DNA from 2 places in the Clostridium malenominatum genome. Region 2 is predicted to be linked to the other one. Evidence: riboswitches for the same ligand, from Rfam matches in the RefSeq annotation. Region 2 holds a riboswitch; the other holds the start of a gene.
The links. A riboswitch is a leader RNA that binds a small molecule or an ion and turns the genes downstream of it on or off. The one in region 2 is predicted to bind cyclic di-AMP.
Positions count from the first base shown of each region.

Region 1: linked by a shared signal. The riboswitch ahead of ABDZ69_RS14935 (LysM peptidoglycan-binding domain-containing protein) and the one ahead of ABDZ69_RS02900 (C40 family peptidase) in region 2 are both predicted to bind cyclic di-AMP.

Region 1 is NZ_BAAACF010000006.1:111,328-119,308, reverse strand. It holds gene ABDZ69_RS14960 (GNAT family N-acetyltransferase) at 7-534, shown strand; gene ABDZ69_RS14955 (hypothetical protein) at 555-1,316, shown strand; gene ABDZ69_RS14950 (alpha/beta hydrolase) at 1,330-2,028, shown strand; gene ABDZ69_RS14945 (PPC domain-containing DNA-binding protein) at 2,029-2,448, shown strand; gene ABDZ69_RS14940 (DUF3137 domain-containing protein) at 2,472-3,071, shown strand; gene ABDZ69_RS14935 (LysM peptidoglycan-binding domain-containing protein) at 3,228-3,992, opposite strand; cyclic di-AMP (ydaO/yuaA leader) riboswitch at 3,997-4,121, opposite strand; gene ABDZ69_RS14930 (S41 family peptidase) at 4,260-5,435, shown strand; gene ABDZ69_RS14925 (lactate utilization protein) at 5,480-6,121, shown strand; gene ABDZ69_RS14920 (hypothetical protein) at 6,196-6,705, shown strand; gene ABDZ69_RS14915 (HD domain-containing protein) at 6,751-7,425, shown strand; gene ABDZ69_RS14910 (aminoglycoside phosphotransferase family protein) at 7,548-7,981, shown strand, end outside.
Region 2 is NZ_BAAACF010000001.1:578,221-586,201, forward strand. It holds gene pdxR (MocR-like pyridoxine biosynthesis transcription factor PdxR) at 1-751, shown strand, start outside; gene ABDZ69_RS02875 (HEAT repeat domain-containing protein) at 764-1,429, shown strand; gene ABDZ69_RS02880 (YigZ family protein) at 1,417-2,061, shown strand; gene ABDZ69_RS02885 (YebC/PmpR family DNA-binding transcriptional regulator) at 2,308-3,048, shown strand; gene ABDZ69_RS02890 (GNAT family N-acetyltransferase) at 3,154-3,660, shown strand; gene ABDZ69_RS02895 (lactate utilization protein) at 3,677-4,318, shown strand; cyclic di-AMP (ydaO/yuaA leader) riboswitch at 4,468-4,616, shown strand; gene ABDZ69_RS02900 (C40 family peptidase) at 4,618-5,229, shown strand; gene ABDZ69_RS02905 (hypothetical protein) at 5,328-6,038, shown strand; gene ABDZ69_RS02910 (Maf-like protein) at 6,223-6,801, shown strand; gene radC (RadC family protein) at 6,816-7,502, shown strand; gene ABDZ69_RS02920 (rod shape-determining protein) at 7,521-7,981, shown strand, end outside.

The sequences.
Region 1 (7,981 bases), on a different contig from region 2:
GATAATATGTTTAAGCAAAATAGTATAGAAATTAATAATGAAAAATATATTATAAGAAACTTAAATATAAAAGACAAGAATATAATACAAAAATTATGTGAAGATTGTACTGACTATTATAATATTGTTTCAGGAGAAGAACCTAAAGAAGATACTTGGAAAGAAATTTTAGAGGATTTACCTCCAAATAAAACCTATGAAGAAAAGTATGTTTTAGGAATATTTAAAGATAAAAATTTAGTTGCTATAGTGGATTTAGTACGTGATTATCCAGACAAAGGTGAATGGATTTTGGGATTACTACTTATACATCCTATGGAAAGAAGAAAAGGATTAGGGGAAAAAATAAACGGATTAATAAGTAATATGGTTAAAGATAACAAAGGGACTAAATTAAGAATTGGAGTAGTAGAGGACAATAGTAAGGCGTTAAATTTTTGGAGGAATATAGGATATTTAGAAGTTAAAAGGGTAAATTTAACTATTGGAAATAAAGAAAATATAGTAATAGTAATGAATCATTCCGTGGTTTAATTAATATTTTGGAGGGGAAAATGAAAAAATTAAGTAAGCTTATTGCTATAATAATATCTATTCTAGCAATAATTACATTCCTTTTAATTCTACCCACACTTAAATTAAAGACCAATGCTATGAAAACTAAGGAAAGCCAGCATTTTAATTTTTATTATGAAGAAAAAGATAAAAAGGCTATAGAAGATATTGAAAAGGCCTTGGAGAACATGTATAAAAGTATAAATGAAAGCATGGATTTTACAAATAGGAGTAAATCTAAGGTTTACATATATGGTGATTTAAAAACCCTTCATAAAAAGAAGTATGGATATTTAGGCACTATGTTAGGTCCAGATTGGTATATTGGAGATAATATTAAAGATAAAATAATTATAGTATCACCACTAAACCCAGGAACTGAACATAATTATGAAAGTATAGTACAAGCTGCTGTTCATGAATATGTTCACACCGTAGTATATCAAATTAATAAGAAGGCACCTAAGTTCTTAAATGAAGGGTTAGCAGGCTATTTGTCAGGAAATACAAAACCAAATTATAAAATAAATGCTATTCCAACTATTGAAGATACTAAAATAAGTAATCCCATAAAGTTTGGAAATAGTGGAATGTATGGAGCATCCTACACCTATATTCACTTTTTAGAGGAAGAGTATGGCATGGATAAAGTGTTAAGTTTAGTTAAAAACCCTAAAGACTATGAAAAAATATTCGGCGTATCTGAGGATGATATATATAATAATTGGATAGAATTTATAAGGAGAGAATACGCAGAATAGGAGATAGATAAAAATGGAGGGTAAAATTGGTTTTGTTATAATACATGGTTTTGCAGGTGGACTACAAGAAATAGAGCCATTAAATTGTTTTTTAAAAGATAAGGGATATTTAACAGCTTGTCCGGTATTAGATGGGCATACAGGTATGAGAAAAGATTTAAAGAAAACTAACTACGAAGAGTGGATAGCTTCTGCAGAAGAAAGCTTATTAGAACTTAAAAAACAATGCCATAAGATATTTGTAGTAGGCTTTTCTATGGGAGGGCTTATAGGTGTTAACTTAGTCTTAAAGCATAAGGTAGAAGGAATTGCTACGCTATGTGCTCCTATATATTATTGGGATATAAAAAGAGTTTCTTTAAATATAATAGAGGATTTTAAGAAAAGACAATATAAAAATCTTCAAAAATATTTTAATGCAACAGTGAGAATACCTTTGAAAGCCATGGTTAATTTTAGAATACTTCTTGCAAAAACTAAGCCTCTTATAAAAGAAATTAATTGCCCTATATTTGTAGCTCAAGGATTAATTGATGATACAGTGCACCATAGAAGTGGTAAATATATTTATGATAATTCAGCTTCTAAGATGAAAAAACTAAAATACTATAAAAACTCAGATCATATAATTTGTTGTGGAGCTGAAAGAGAAGCTCTTTTTAATGATTTATATGAATTTTCAAAAAAGGTTTTAAATAAAGGAGAAAATTAGATGGATTACAGAAGATTTGGAGATAAATACCTTATAAGATTAGATAAGGGCGAGGAAATAATAGAATCTATTAAAGAAATATGTATGAAAGAAAAAATTAAGCTAGCATCTATAACAGGAATAGGAGCAACTAATGATATTACCATTGGTATATATGAATTAGATAAAAAGTATTACAATAAGCAAAGTTTTCATGAGGATTTTGAGATAACATCTCTTACAGGAAATGTTATTTTATCAGGTGATGAAATAATACCTCACATACATGTAAACATAAGTGATAAAGATTTTAAGGTTAGAGGTGGTCATTTAAATTCAGCTATTATAAGCGTTACTTGTGAAATAGTACTAAATGCAATTGAGGGGGAAGCCAGTAAGTATCTTAATGAAGAAATAGGAATCAAGTTGATTAAATTTTAAATAAGATCTGGGGGAGGGTAATCATGGGTATTTTTGGACCTAGCTTAAAAGAAGTTTGGGCACAGTTAAGTGAGGAAATTAATGGGGATTTTACCGAGGGAGGTATATTTTCCGTCCCTAAAGTTATAGTGAATAAGGACTACTGGGCTATACTTTTAGATACCTACACAGTATCCACAGGTAAAACCTCAGCTACTTACACTAGATTTAGAGCCGCTTTTTTAAAAAATCAGGATATTTATTTTAAAATATATAAAGAAGGCATTTTTAGTGATTTAGCAAAAATGTTAGGGATGCAGGATATAGAGATAGGTATTGAAGACTTTGACAATAACTTTGTCATAAAAGGAAATAATGAAGAATCTATAAAGAATATATTGTCTATCACAGAAGTTAGAAATTTAATACAAGCACAAGATAGAATAAATCTAGAGATAAAAGAAAGTGGAGGATTTCTCGGTCCTAAATATCCAGAAGATGTAGCCATATTAGAATTTACAGGTAGTGGAGTCATAAAGGATATAGAAACTTTAAAAAGTATATTTAAGCTATTTGAAGTTATATTAAATAGAATGGCTGATTTAGAAATAATTCAAAGAAAAAATCCAAATGTGGAATTATAAAAAATTGCAGAGCAATTTTTAAATAGTTTTTAGTGTTTTAGTTAATGTGGAAATTCCTTATAAGGAATTTCATAGAAAAGAAATCCCCCCAAGGGGATTTCCACCACAACTATAAAACTAATTATCTAAAAAACTAAATAAAATTGCCCTGCAATTTTATTTCACGTAAATCATATTACCAATTCGAGCTGTCATAGGTCTAGACCATATCCATTTATTTGTAGCACTATCGTCAAAGTAGTATAAAGCACCCTTGCTTGCGTCTACCCCAGATAAAGCCTCTTTAGCAGCTTTTTTAGAAGTTTCGGTAGCAGGTTTGTTTATCCAACCATTTGAAACAGGGCAAAATTGGTAGTATCCATTGCTTTTTTCATAAATTACAGAAGAAATGGTATTTGGGAACTGTGAACTTTTTACTCTATTTATTACAACAGCTGCTACAGCTACTTGGGCATTATAAGGTTGATCCTGCGCCTCTGCTGTTACAAGTCTTGCTAAAAGATCCAAATCAGCAGCAGTATATTTTATAACTGGATTAACTGCTGAAGTACCTACATTAGAGTTTGTCTTAGGTACATTAAGAACTTGTCCAATATAAAGTGTATCGTTCCATTTATTATTTGCTTTTCTCAAATCATACAAGCTTATACCATATTTTTTAGCGATTAAATATAAGCTATCACCACTTTTTACAGTGTAAGTTTCACAAGGAACTTTTAGTACTTGTCCAGGATAAATATTACTTCCTGCAATATTATTACTTGCCATTAAATTGCTTGATGTGGTATTAAAAACCGTTCCTATCTTGTATAGAGAGTCACCAGAAACTACAGTATAGTTTCCTGCAAATGCTGGACTATATAAGGTTAGTGTTAAACCTAGCGCAGTTAGAAATGTTTTTAAAGATTTTCTTTTCATCATTAATAAACCTCCTCTAAATTGCCTCCCAGGTTAGTTGACGGGTTCGGGTCAGAGGTACCCTACTACAATGTGAGATTCACCCCAAAAGTATCCCCGGTACTTCATAAGAAGATTCGGCGTAGTTTTTATGAACTAGTGCCATTTTAACAAAGGGTTAGGAGACATGTCCATGGTGGAATTTTGGTAACTTAGGTTAATTGTGGTCTATTAGGTGATATAATATTTAGGTAGAATAAGCGGAAAATAGGCAAAAAGGAGAATATAATTATGACAAAGGATAAATGGATAGAAGATATTGAAGAATTAGCCTTAGAACTTCCTAAAAGGCATAAAAATTTATTTTTCTATAAGAAAGAAGAAGAATTTTATGAGGAAATTGAAGGATTAAAAAATAATATAGATAATCACGATAGCTATGAGATTGCAGTAAACTTAGGGAAAATTGTTGCATCCTTTAGAGACGCTCATACCTCCCTTAGTTTGCCAGTAAGGTTATTGTATCCCATGGAACTATACTGGTTTAAGGATGGAATATATGTAACTCATACTCTTGAAGAATATAAAGAAATGCTAAATTGTAGAATAACTCGTATAAATAATATAGAGATAGAAGAGATTATAAATATTTTAAGCGAAATTGTGTCCTATGAAAATCAATGGCTTTTAAAATCTCAACTACCTAAGTTTTTACCTGCAGTAGAAATTTTATATGGCTTAGAAATTATAGATGATTTCGGAAGTTTAGAGCTTACATGTGAAGACAAAAATGGAATAGAGAAAACATTAGAAATTAGCCCTCTATCAATAAAAGAGGTTAGAGAAAAATTAAAATTATCATCCATTGATAAAATCAATCTGACTTTATGTGAAAAAAGCTCAGATAAATATTACTGGTTTGAATACTTAGAGAATTTAAAAACAGTATATTTTAAATATAATGCTTGCAGAAATATGGATGAAATAAATGTCTATGATTTCTGTGACAAATTAATTAAATTCATAGAAGAAAAAAATGTAGAAAAGCTTATTATTGATTTTAGAAATAATTTTGGTGGAGACTCTAGATTATTAGATCCTTTTATTGAGTATGTAAAAAGCTCTAAAACAATAAACAATAAAGGTAATTTATTTGTAATAGTGGGGAGAGAAACCTTTTCTTCAGCATTATTAAATGTATTTTCTTTAAAGGAAAATACAAAGGCTATATTTGTAGGGGAAGGAAGCGGTGGAAAACCAAATTGTTATGGTGAGGTAGAAAGATTTAGTTTAAAAAATTCAGGCCTTACAGTTTGCTATTCAACAAAGTACTATAAAATTATAGAGGATGATGATTTACCATCATTTATTCCAGAGATAATGGTTGAATTAGAGATAAAGAACTATATAGAGAAGAGAGATCCTTGCTTAGAGAGGATTTTGGCATGGAATTCATGTAAGATATAAATTGAAAATATGGTATTTACTAAGGAGAAAGGATGTATAGTAAGATGGATGATAATGTTCTAAGGTATATAGAAAAACAAATTGATAGAACTATAAATAATTTAAAAAATCACAATATGGAAGGATTTTTTGTTAAGGATGAAATAGAGTTGATAGGACTTTTGAAAGAACTTATAGCTGAAAATTCTACAGTAGGCGTTGGTGATTCTATGACACTTTTTGAAACAGGAGTTATAGATTTTCTTCGTGAAGGAAACTATAGATTTTTAGACAAATACAAGGAAGGAATTACAAGGGATGAAAAGAAGGAACTTTATATACAAAATTTTTCTACGGACACTTTTATATGTAGTACAAATGCGCTAACTGAAAATGGGGAGCTTTATAATATTGATGGTAATGGTAGCAGAGTTGCACCAATGATATACGGCCCTAAACAAGTTATTCTAGTAACAGGAATAAATAAAATTGTTAAGAATATAGAAGAGGCAGAAAAAAGAGTAAGAAATTACTCAGCTCCTATTGATGCAAAAAGATTAGGTAAAAACTCCCCATGTACTACATTAGGTTATTGTATAGACTGTAAAAGTCCAGATAGAATATGCAACGATTTTGTAATTATAAAAGGACAATTTATTAAGGGAAGAATAAAGGTAATTATAGTAGGAAAACCGTTAGGTTATTAATAAAGGCTATATGTATTAAATAAATATCATAGAAAGCAAATAAAAATGAATTATAAAAGGAGTGAATTTTGGGAATGGGGAAAAAAAGAGTGTTTCTTTTAACACTTTTAACACTAATGATTATGCTACAAGGAAGGGTTTACGCGAATTCATCTTGGCATTGGGTAACGGTAAGTCCCAAATTAGTTTTGCCAATTGCCATAATTTTAACTTTAGTCATAGAAACTTTTATAATTTATAAATATGGAACGGTTCAAGGGAAGGATAAAGTATTAATAGTAGTAGCACTTGCTAACATTGCTTCATTTGTTTTACCATACATAGAAAGAGCTAAGAGATTCATGGCTGTAGCGGGACACTGGTATTATGCATGGATTAAAGCTTTTGACAGCGGACCTTATTATATTGTTCTAACAGGGTACTTAATATTAACTTTAATTGTAGAATTTCCCATAGTATATTTAGTATTAAAGAAGTATTCAAAAGATAATAAAACATTAGGGAAAGCCATTCTTGTGGCAAATATAATTACAACGCTCATAGTTGCTGTATTAGAAAGATTACTATGTCATGGACGATGGTAAGAAATTTTATAGAGAAAAATTATTTTACATAAACGGAGGAATAAAGTGAGTACTGATATAAAACATAAAAAAATTATAGAAATTGTTAAAGATGAACTAACCTGTTCAGCTCATAGTTTAGATCATGTATTTAGAGTTTATAACCTTTGTCTATTACTTGCAAGATATGAGGAAAATGTTGATTTAGAAATTCTTATTCCTTCAGCATTATTACATGATATTGCAAGAGTAAAAGAAAATGAAGACAAAACAGGAGAAGTTGATCATGCTACTGTAGGTGCTGAAATGGCACAAAATATACTAAAAAATTTAGGATATGAAGATAAAAAAGTTGAAAACATAAAGCATTGTATAATTACCCATAGATTCAGAACAGGAAATGAACCAAGAACCATAGAAGCAAAAATACTTTTTGATGCAGATAAATTAGATGCTATTGGTGCGACTGGCATAGCACGCAGTTTCATGTTAGCAGGGCAATTTGGACAAAGATTAGTAATTGATGAATCTCTTAATGATTATTTAAGTGAGAACACTTCTAACAATGGAAGAGTAAAGGAAATGTCAAAGCACACACCTTTCATTGAATACGAAGTAAAATTAAAAAAAGTGCCTGAAAAACTATATACAAAAAAGGCAAGGGAAATAGGCATAGAAAGGCTTAAATTTATGGAAGAGTATTTTAATACATTAAGATTAGAGATGGAAGGAATTAAGTAGAAAAAAATAAGGTATAATTAAATTTATAGATTTAGTATGTGTATTTTATAATACTAATTAATAGAAATTATTAGGTAGGGAGGTGGATTATTATAACTTATAATAATTTAAAAGATATACCTATGTATTTTAATTGGAGTAAGATTGAACCAGTACTTAAAGGGTGGTCAGAGGATAAGAAGTTTTATATTGAAGATAACCTAGGAGAAAATTTTTTGTTGAAACTATCTGATTTGTCAAAGTATGAAGTCAAACGACTTGAGTATAATTATATAAAAAAAGTTGCAGCATTAGGAATAACCACGTCAAAGCCAGTAGATTTTGGAATAAGCTCAAATAATGGATATGTATATTCATTATTCACTTGGGTAGAGGGGGAAGAGGCAGAGTTAGTACTATCTAAATACAGTGAGAAAGAACAATATAATATTGGTCTAAGAGCAGGAAACATATTGCAGAAGATACATACTATAAATGACTACAATTGTGAAAAAGAGTGGTCTGAAAAATATAAACAAAAGATTTATAAGAAAATAGAACAATATGGTAATTCGCC
Region 2 (7,981 bases):
ACAAGAAGATGGAATGGATTTAGATGAATTAGAAAAAGTTTTGAAGAAAAATAAGATAAAATGTGTTTATATAATGAGTTATTTTCAAAACCCCACAGGAATTAGCTATAGTAGCATTAAGAAAAGAAGATTATTAAATATGGCAGAAATTTATGATTTTTACATTATAGAAGATGATTACTTATCTGAACTAATATATAATGGTGATGAATATGTAAGCTTTAAGAGCATGGACACCAATGATAGGGTCATATATATAAAGAGTTTTTCTAAGATATTTCTTCCAGGTATAAGATTAGGTTATCTTATAAGTCCCCATGATTTTAAAGAAAATATACAAAATTCTAAGGTGAATACAGATATTGCCACCTCTAGCTTAATGCAAAGAGTTTTAGATATGTATATAAAGGACGGAATGTGGAAAGGGCATATAAAGAAGCTAAATGAAATTTACAGAGAGAGGTATGAATTTTTTAGAAATGCCTTAGAGGCTTTAGAAGAATATGTAGATTTTATACTTCCTGGTGGAGGGCTTCACTTTTATGTGAAAATTAAAGAGGGGCTTATAGATAGTATGGAATTGTTTTATCAGTGCGAAAAAGACGGGGTATTAATAACTCCAGGAATAATTTTTTACAAAAACCCTAAAGAAGGAAAAGAGTACTTTAGGCTTAGTTTTTCACAAACGGATTTATATTCTATTGAAAAGGGATTGGGAATAATTAAAAATATATTTAAACAGTGTAAATAGGGAGAGAGAATTTTGAATAAAGGTTTAATAAATTTACAATGGGATAAAATTGAAAGCTATTCTGAAGAAGAAATTACATACTTTTTATTTCTAGAAGGAAAAGGAATTGAAGCTATTTGCAAAATTAGAAATATAACAAAGGAAATAGCTCAAAGTCACATTATAGAAGGGAAAATAAAGTATGGCATATTAGCTAAAAGTGAAAATGAAAAAGAATTATTAAGAAATATTTCTAAAGCAGGTAAAAATGATAAACTAGAAATAATTAATTCTATTGGAGAAGGAATGAAAAATAACCTTATAAATTATATAAAAAATAACTATGTAGAAATGTATCCTAAGGAAAAGGAAACGGCTATATGGATTATTGGAGAATTAAAAGAAATAAGTTGCAAGGATATATTATTGAAGGCTTCTGTTCACAAATTTGTGAATGTAAGAAGAATGGCAATTTCAGCTATGAGTAAAATAGAAGATATAAGTTTAGAAATGCCTTTAATTAGGGCGTTAGAGGATGAAAACCCTCAGGTAGTGCTTTATGCAATAACTGGATTAAGCAAGTTAAATAGTGAAAAAGCCTATGATAAGATAAAAGTAATATTAGAAACTTCACCAAAGGAATATTTAAAAAGAGCGGCTTTAAAATACATGGAGGAATTTGAAAAATGGCGTATTTAACTATTAAAGATGAGGTAAGTTCACAATTTGAAGAAAAAAAATCAATATTTATAGGTCATGCTAAAAGAGTTTATACTGAAGATGAAGCTAAAGAATTTGTGAATAAAATAAAGAGTGAGCATAATCAAGCCACTCATAATGTCTATGCCTATATTATAGGAGAAAATATGGGAATTCAAAGATATAGTGATGATGGAGAACCCCAGGGAACAGCTGGAGTACCAGTATTAGATGTTATTAAGAAAAATGGCATAACTAATACCGCTGTGGTTGTTACAAGGTACTTTGGGGGGATTCTACTAGGAAAAGGAGGACTCGTTAGAGCCTATAGTAAAGGTGCAGCTGAAGCTATTAAGGATGCAGGCGTGGTAGAAAGAGTAAAAGGATATGCACTACATATTTTTATAGATTATGACCTTCTAGGAAAAATTCAGTATTTATGCGGACAAAATAACTGGCATATAGAAGACACTATATATACTGATAAGGTGGAAATCATAATCTTATGTACAGAAGATTCAGGAGAAATAATAAAAAAGGAAGTAGTTCAGTGTACTTCAGGAAAAGGTGAATTCACAAAAGATGAAGAGAGATATTATTTCAAAATTGAAAATAGATTATATGAAGAATAAAAATTTGAGTTTATATAGGGCAATATGGTATAATATTTTCGGTTTTTAGAAAAATTACGTAGTAATTTTTCAGATATCTAGATAACTAGATTTTTAGATTTATAGATATTGTGAAAACTCCTGAGGAGTTTTATTATTAAAGAAATTCCGTGAGAATTTCCCCATTATCTAATCATCTAAACATCTATGGATCTAAACATCTGAAAAGTTGCGTCGCAACTTTTAAAGTTTAAGGAGGAGAAAAATATGTCAGGACATTCTAAGTGGCATAATATACAAAATAAAAAGGGGAAAGCAGATGCTAAGAGAGGGAAGATATTCACTAAAATAGGGAAAGAATTAGCTCTTGCATCTAAAAATGGTGGTGCTAATCCTGAAACTAATAGTAAGTTAAGAGACGTTATTGCAAAAGCAAAAGCAAATAATATGCCTCAAGATACTATGATGAGAGCAATCAAAAAGGGCGCTGGAGAATTAGAAAACGTAAATTATGAAGAAATAACTTATGAAGGATATGGTCCTTTTGGAGTTGCAGTAATAGTAGCTGCTTTAACTGATAATAAAAATAGAACAGCAGGTAATGTAAGACCAGCTTTCACAAAATTCGGTGGAAACCTTGGAGCTAATGGTTGTGTAGGATGGATGTTCCAACAAAAAGGACAAATAGTAATTGAAAGAAAAGAAGATATGGATGAAGAAGAAATAATGATGGCAGCAATAGAAGCTGGAGCAGAAGACTTTCAACCATCAGAAGAAGTATTTGAAATAATAACTTCCGTTGAAGATTTTGGAGGGGTAAGAGAAACTTTAGAGGGAATGGGCTTTGAGTTCTTATCAGCGGAGTTTACAATGATTCCAGATACTACAGTTAGTCTTTCTATGGAAGAATCTGAAACTATACAAAAACTTATAGATAAACTAGAAGATGATGATGATGTTCAAAACGTTTGGCATAATGGAGAATTCCCAGAAGAATTCGAAGGGTAAGAAGTTCCTCAATGAGGAATTTCTTTTTTTTATTTAAAATTATTAAATAAAAAGGAATTTATTTATTTTTGTAGAATAAAAATAAATAAGGAATGAGGTGAAGCTATGTTAGACTTAAATGTACAGTGGCAGAATATAAAAGTTGTGAATATTCAAAAAAATGACGTAGATGATATAAAAAAATGGCTTTATAAACAGAGTGAATTTGCGGAAGAAAGTGTATATCCCATAGAAGTAAGCGAATTGTACGATAGATTTTTAGAATATTATATAAGTGAAAATGAATTTTTTAGTAAAATACAGTTTGAAAACAAGACCATAGGTATACTGAAAGGAAGAGTGGAATTTAAAAACCCCTCAGAGGCCTGGATATGGTGTTTAATGATAGATTATGAATATAGAGGAAAAGGTATTGGAAGTAGAGTAATTGATGAGGTTAATAGTTATTTAAATAGAGAATATAATATAGAGTATTTTTATACAACAGTTATGAGAGATAGTTTCAGAACCATAGAATTTCTTAAAAAAAACGGATACAAAATTAAAAGAGTTTCTAAAAATTATTATGACATAAATGGCAAACAAATGGATATGCTCATTTTAAAAAAATAATTTGGAGGGGATTTGAGTGGACAAGAATCTTTTATGGTATTTAGAGAAGAAAGTTCAAAGGACTATTGAAGGATTAAAGAAAAATAATATGGAAGGATATTATGTTAAAGATGAAGTAGAGTTAAAAGAAAAGTTAAAGGAATTGTTAAAACAAAATTCAACAGTTACAGTTGGTGGCTCAATGACTTTGTTTGAAACAGGAGTCATTGATTACTTAAGAAGTGGAGAATATAATTTTTTAGATAGATATGATGAGGAATTATCTCCAGCGGACCTAAAGAAACTATATAGGGATGCTATTTCAGCAGATACCTATATTTGTAGTACAAATGCTTTGACTGAATCAGGTGAGCTATATAACATTGATGGGAGAGGCAATAGAGTGGCAGCAATGATGTTTGGTCCTGATCAAGTAATTATAATAGCAGGAGTTAATAAGATAGTAAAAAATCTAGAGGAAGCAGAAACTAGAATTAAAACATTAGCTGCTCCTGTGAATGCAAGAAGACTTAATAAAAACACCACTTGCGCTAAGTTAGGATATTGTGCTGAATGCACTACAGACGAAAGAATATGCAGTGCCTATGTAGTTTTAAAAAGACAGCTAATTAAAGGAAGAATAAAAGTAATAATTGTTGGTAAAGAATTAGGGTATTAATTATAAGGGTATTAAGTGTACTGCTTAATACCCTCTTTTATGAAAATACATTGTTATACGATTAAAATACATAAAAGTTCTATAAATAAATAGATAATTCTTAAAAATTTCTTAAATATTGTTGACTTTATATTACAATTTCAATTATAATGGAAGAGGTGCTGAATCTTAAGATTATCTTAAGTACGGAGGAACCAGTTAAAAAGGGGTTAATCTTAGCAATATATTAATACTGCTAAGTAGGGTAACCTTTGCCCGAACCCGTCAGCTAACTTCGGAGGCAGGAAAGGTGGAAGAAAATGAATTTTTCAAGACAAAAGTTAAGTTCAATTGCAGTGTTTTTTCTATTATTTCTAGGATTGACAATAATAAGAGTAGATTTTGTAAAAGCAGATGCAACTATTGATTTAAACAGCAAAGGAATGGCAGTAAGATCAGCTACAGTGAAAACAGACAAAGTTATAATAGTTCCAAAGAAAAATGATGAGTCAAAGGGCTCTAATTCGGCGTCAGGAATGTCGGTTTCATACAGTAGAGGTGGAAGTGGAAGAAGTGATGTTGTGTCCTATGCCTATAATTTTTTAGGTAGACCCTATGTATGGGGAGCAGCAGGACCAAAAGCTTTCGACTGTTCAGGTTTCACTCAGTATGTTTACGCTGCATTTGGAGTAGGAATGGGTCACTATACAGGAACACAGTTCGGAGTTGGACAATCGGTTAAGAAAAGTGAATTGTTAGCAGGTGACTTAGTGTTTTTTAATACATATGGTAGTATATCCCATGTTGGTATATACATAGGGGGAGGACAATTTATTCATGCCTCTTCAGGAAGTGGAAAAGTTACCATAAGTGATCTTTCAGGAAGTTATTATGTTTCTAGATATGCAGGTGCTAGAAGAATACTTAGATAATTATTTGCCCCACAAATTATGTGGGGTTTATTTTTTAGTGTCATAAAAATCCCAAGTTATAAATATTATTTATAGAGATAATATTTTAAAACGGGGTGATGAAAATAAGATACACTAGATATGATATAAAAAGAAAAAAGAAAAACAAAGCTATTTCTTTTATTATTACGTTTATATTCATGATTTCATTAGTCTTCGCGGGAGGAGTTATTCTAAAAAATATAAAAGATAAGACTTCTACCACTGAAAAAGAAAATAAAATAGGAATTAATGATGATAAAAAGGATAAGGAAGTAGTTTTTACAAAGGGTGAGATTGTCAAATATGCTGCCGTTCAAGGCGGTATGTTCAAGAATGAAGAGTATGCAAAGGAAAATAAAAATAAATTAGTACCCTTTGGAAGTCCCTTTGTAGTAACGGAAGGGGAATTTAAAAGAGTAATTCTAGGAGTATATGGTGAGGAAGAAAGTAAAAAGATTATTGAAGAATTAGCAAAGGAAAAAATAGAGAGTTCTAGATTAATACTTCAAATAACATATAACGAGGCTTCTGATTTTCAAAGAGCTCAAATAGTAAATGCATATTTGCAGATATTAAGTAAATTAGGTGAAAAAAATGTTAAGTCTATACAAACAAAAGAGCTGAAGGCATGGGTTGCTTCATTGAATGGAATAGATAAGTCAGGCAAAAACATAGAAAAGTTAAATGAAATAAAAAATAAAGTACAATCTCTTCCAGAACAAATATATAAGGAGAATCTAGAAGAAAATTATATATTTCTATACAATTATTTGAATAAAGTAGATTAAAAGTAGACAGCCTATTGCTCATAAATTTGAGTGAAATGGCTGTTTTAATTTGCAAAAAAATTATTAACAATGTAGTATACATACTTGTTAATGAATTATATAAATGATAAACTATATAAGGTAAATGATATATTTTTTTATAATTTGGCAATAATAACTAAAAACTGATATAGGAAGTGGAAAAATGAGAATTATTTTAGCATCAGCTTCAGAAAGAAGAAAAGAGTTATTAAATAGAATACTATCAGACTTTGAGGTTATAGTAAGCCAATTCGATGAAGACTTAGTACCTTATGATGGAAATACTTCTTCTTATGTAGAGAAACTTGCAAAAGGAAAATGCATGAATGTAGCACATAGTACAGAAGAATATGATACTGTAATTATTGCATGTGATACAGTAGTGTCATTAAAGGACAAAGTTTTAGGAAAACCAAAAAACAAAGAAGAAGCTTTTCAAATGCTTAGAGAATTAAGTGGAAATGTTCATCATGTTTATTCAGGTCTTTGCGTTTATAATAAAAAAAATAACTCTATCATTACTAAAAGTGTATGTACGGAAGTTAAATTCTCTTCCCTTTCCGATGAACTAATAGAAAAATACATAGAAAGTGAAGAACCTTTCGATAAAGCAGGAGCCTATGGAATTCAAGGCTTTGCAGGAATATTTGTAGAAGAAATTAATGGGTGTTACTACAATGTGGTAGGGCTTCCCATAAATACTTTGTATTTCGTTTTAAAGGAGATGGGGGTAAATCTTTAAAAGGGAGTAGTTGAATGAAAGAGAACTTGAAATTAAAAGATTTACCAAAGAACGAAAGACCCAGGGAAAGGCTTTTAAGATATGGAAGCAAAAGTCTTTCTAATATTGAACTATTAGCAATTTTATTAAGAACTGGTAGTAAGAGTGAAAATATTTTAAATTTATGTGGAAGAATAATAGAAATTTCTGGAGGCTTAAACGGAGTTTTAGAATTATCTAGAGAAGAATTAATGCAAATTAATGGTGTTGGAGAGGCTAAAGTATGTCAACTTTTAGCTCTATCAGAGTTGTTTAAAAGATTTAAGTCTTTTAAGTCGGGAGATAGCTATAAAATAACTAAACCTAATGATGCGGCTTATTTAGTTATGGAAGAAATGAGATATTTAAAGCAAGAATATATTAAATTAATTATGTTAAACACGAAAAATGCTGTTATTAAAATTAAGGATATATTTATAGGAAGTCTCAATAGCTCTATTCTTCATCCAAGAGAAATATTTTCTGAAGCAATAAAAAATAATAGTTCATCAATAATAATTTGTCATAATCATCCTTCTGGTGATCCATTACCAAGTAATGAAGATATTAACATTACCAAGAGAATAAAGGAATGTGGTAAAATTATTGGTATAGACTTATTGGATCATATAATAATTGGAGATGGAGTTTATATAAGTTTAAAAGAAAAAGATATGATGTGATTGAAAGGAGAAATGTTAATGGGAATGTTTGGAATATCTAAAGATATGGGAATAGATTTAGGGACAGCTAATACTTTAATATATGTAAAAGGAAAAGGTGTTGTTTTAAGAGAGCCTTCTGTTGTTGCTATTAATAGTGATACAAAGAGAGTTTTAGCAGTAGGTGAGGAAGCGAAGCAAATGATAGGAAGAACACCTGGAAATATAGTGGCTATAAGACCTTTAAGAGATGGGGTAATTGCGGATTTTGATGTTACTCAGACAATGCTTAAGAAATTTATTGAAAAAGTAAGTGCAAAAAGTGCTTTTACAAGTCCAAGATTAGTAGTGTGTTTCCCGTCTGGAGTTACAGAGGTAGAAAAAAGAGCCATAGAAGCTGCTGCAAAGCAAGCAGGAGCTAGAGAGGTATTGCTTATGGAAGAACCTATGGCAGCGGCAATAGGAGCGGGACTTCCAGTTAATGAGCCTACAGGAAGCAT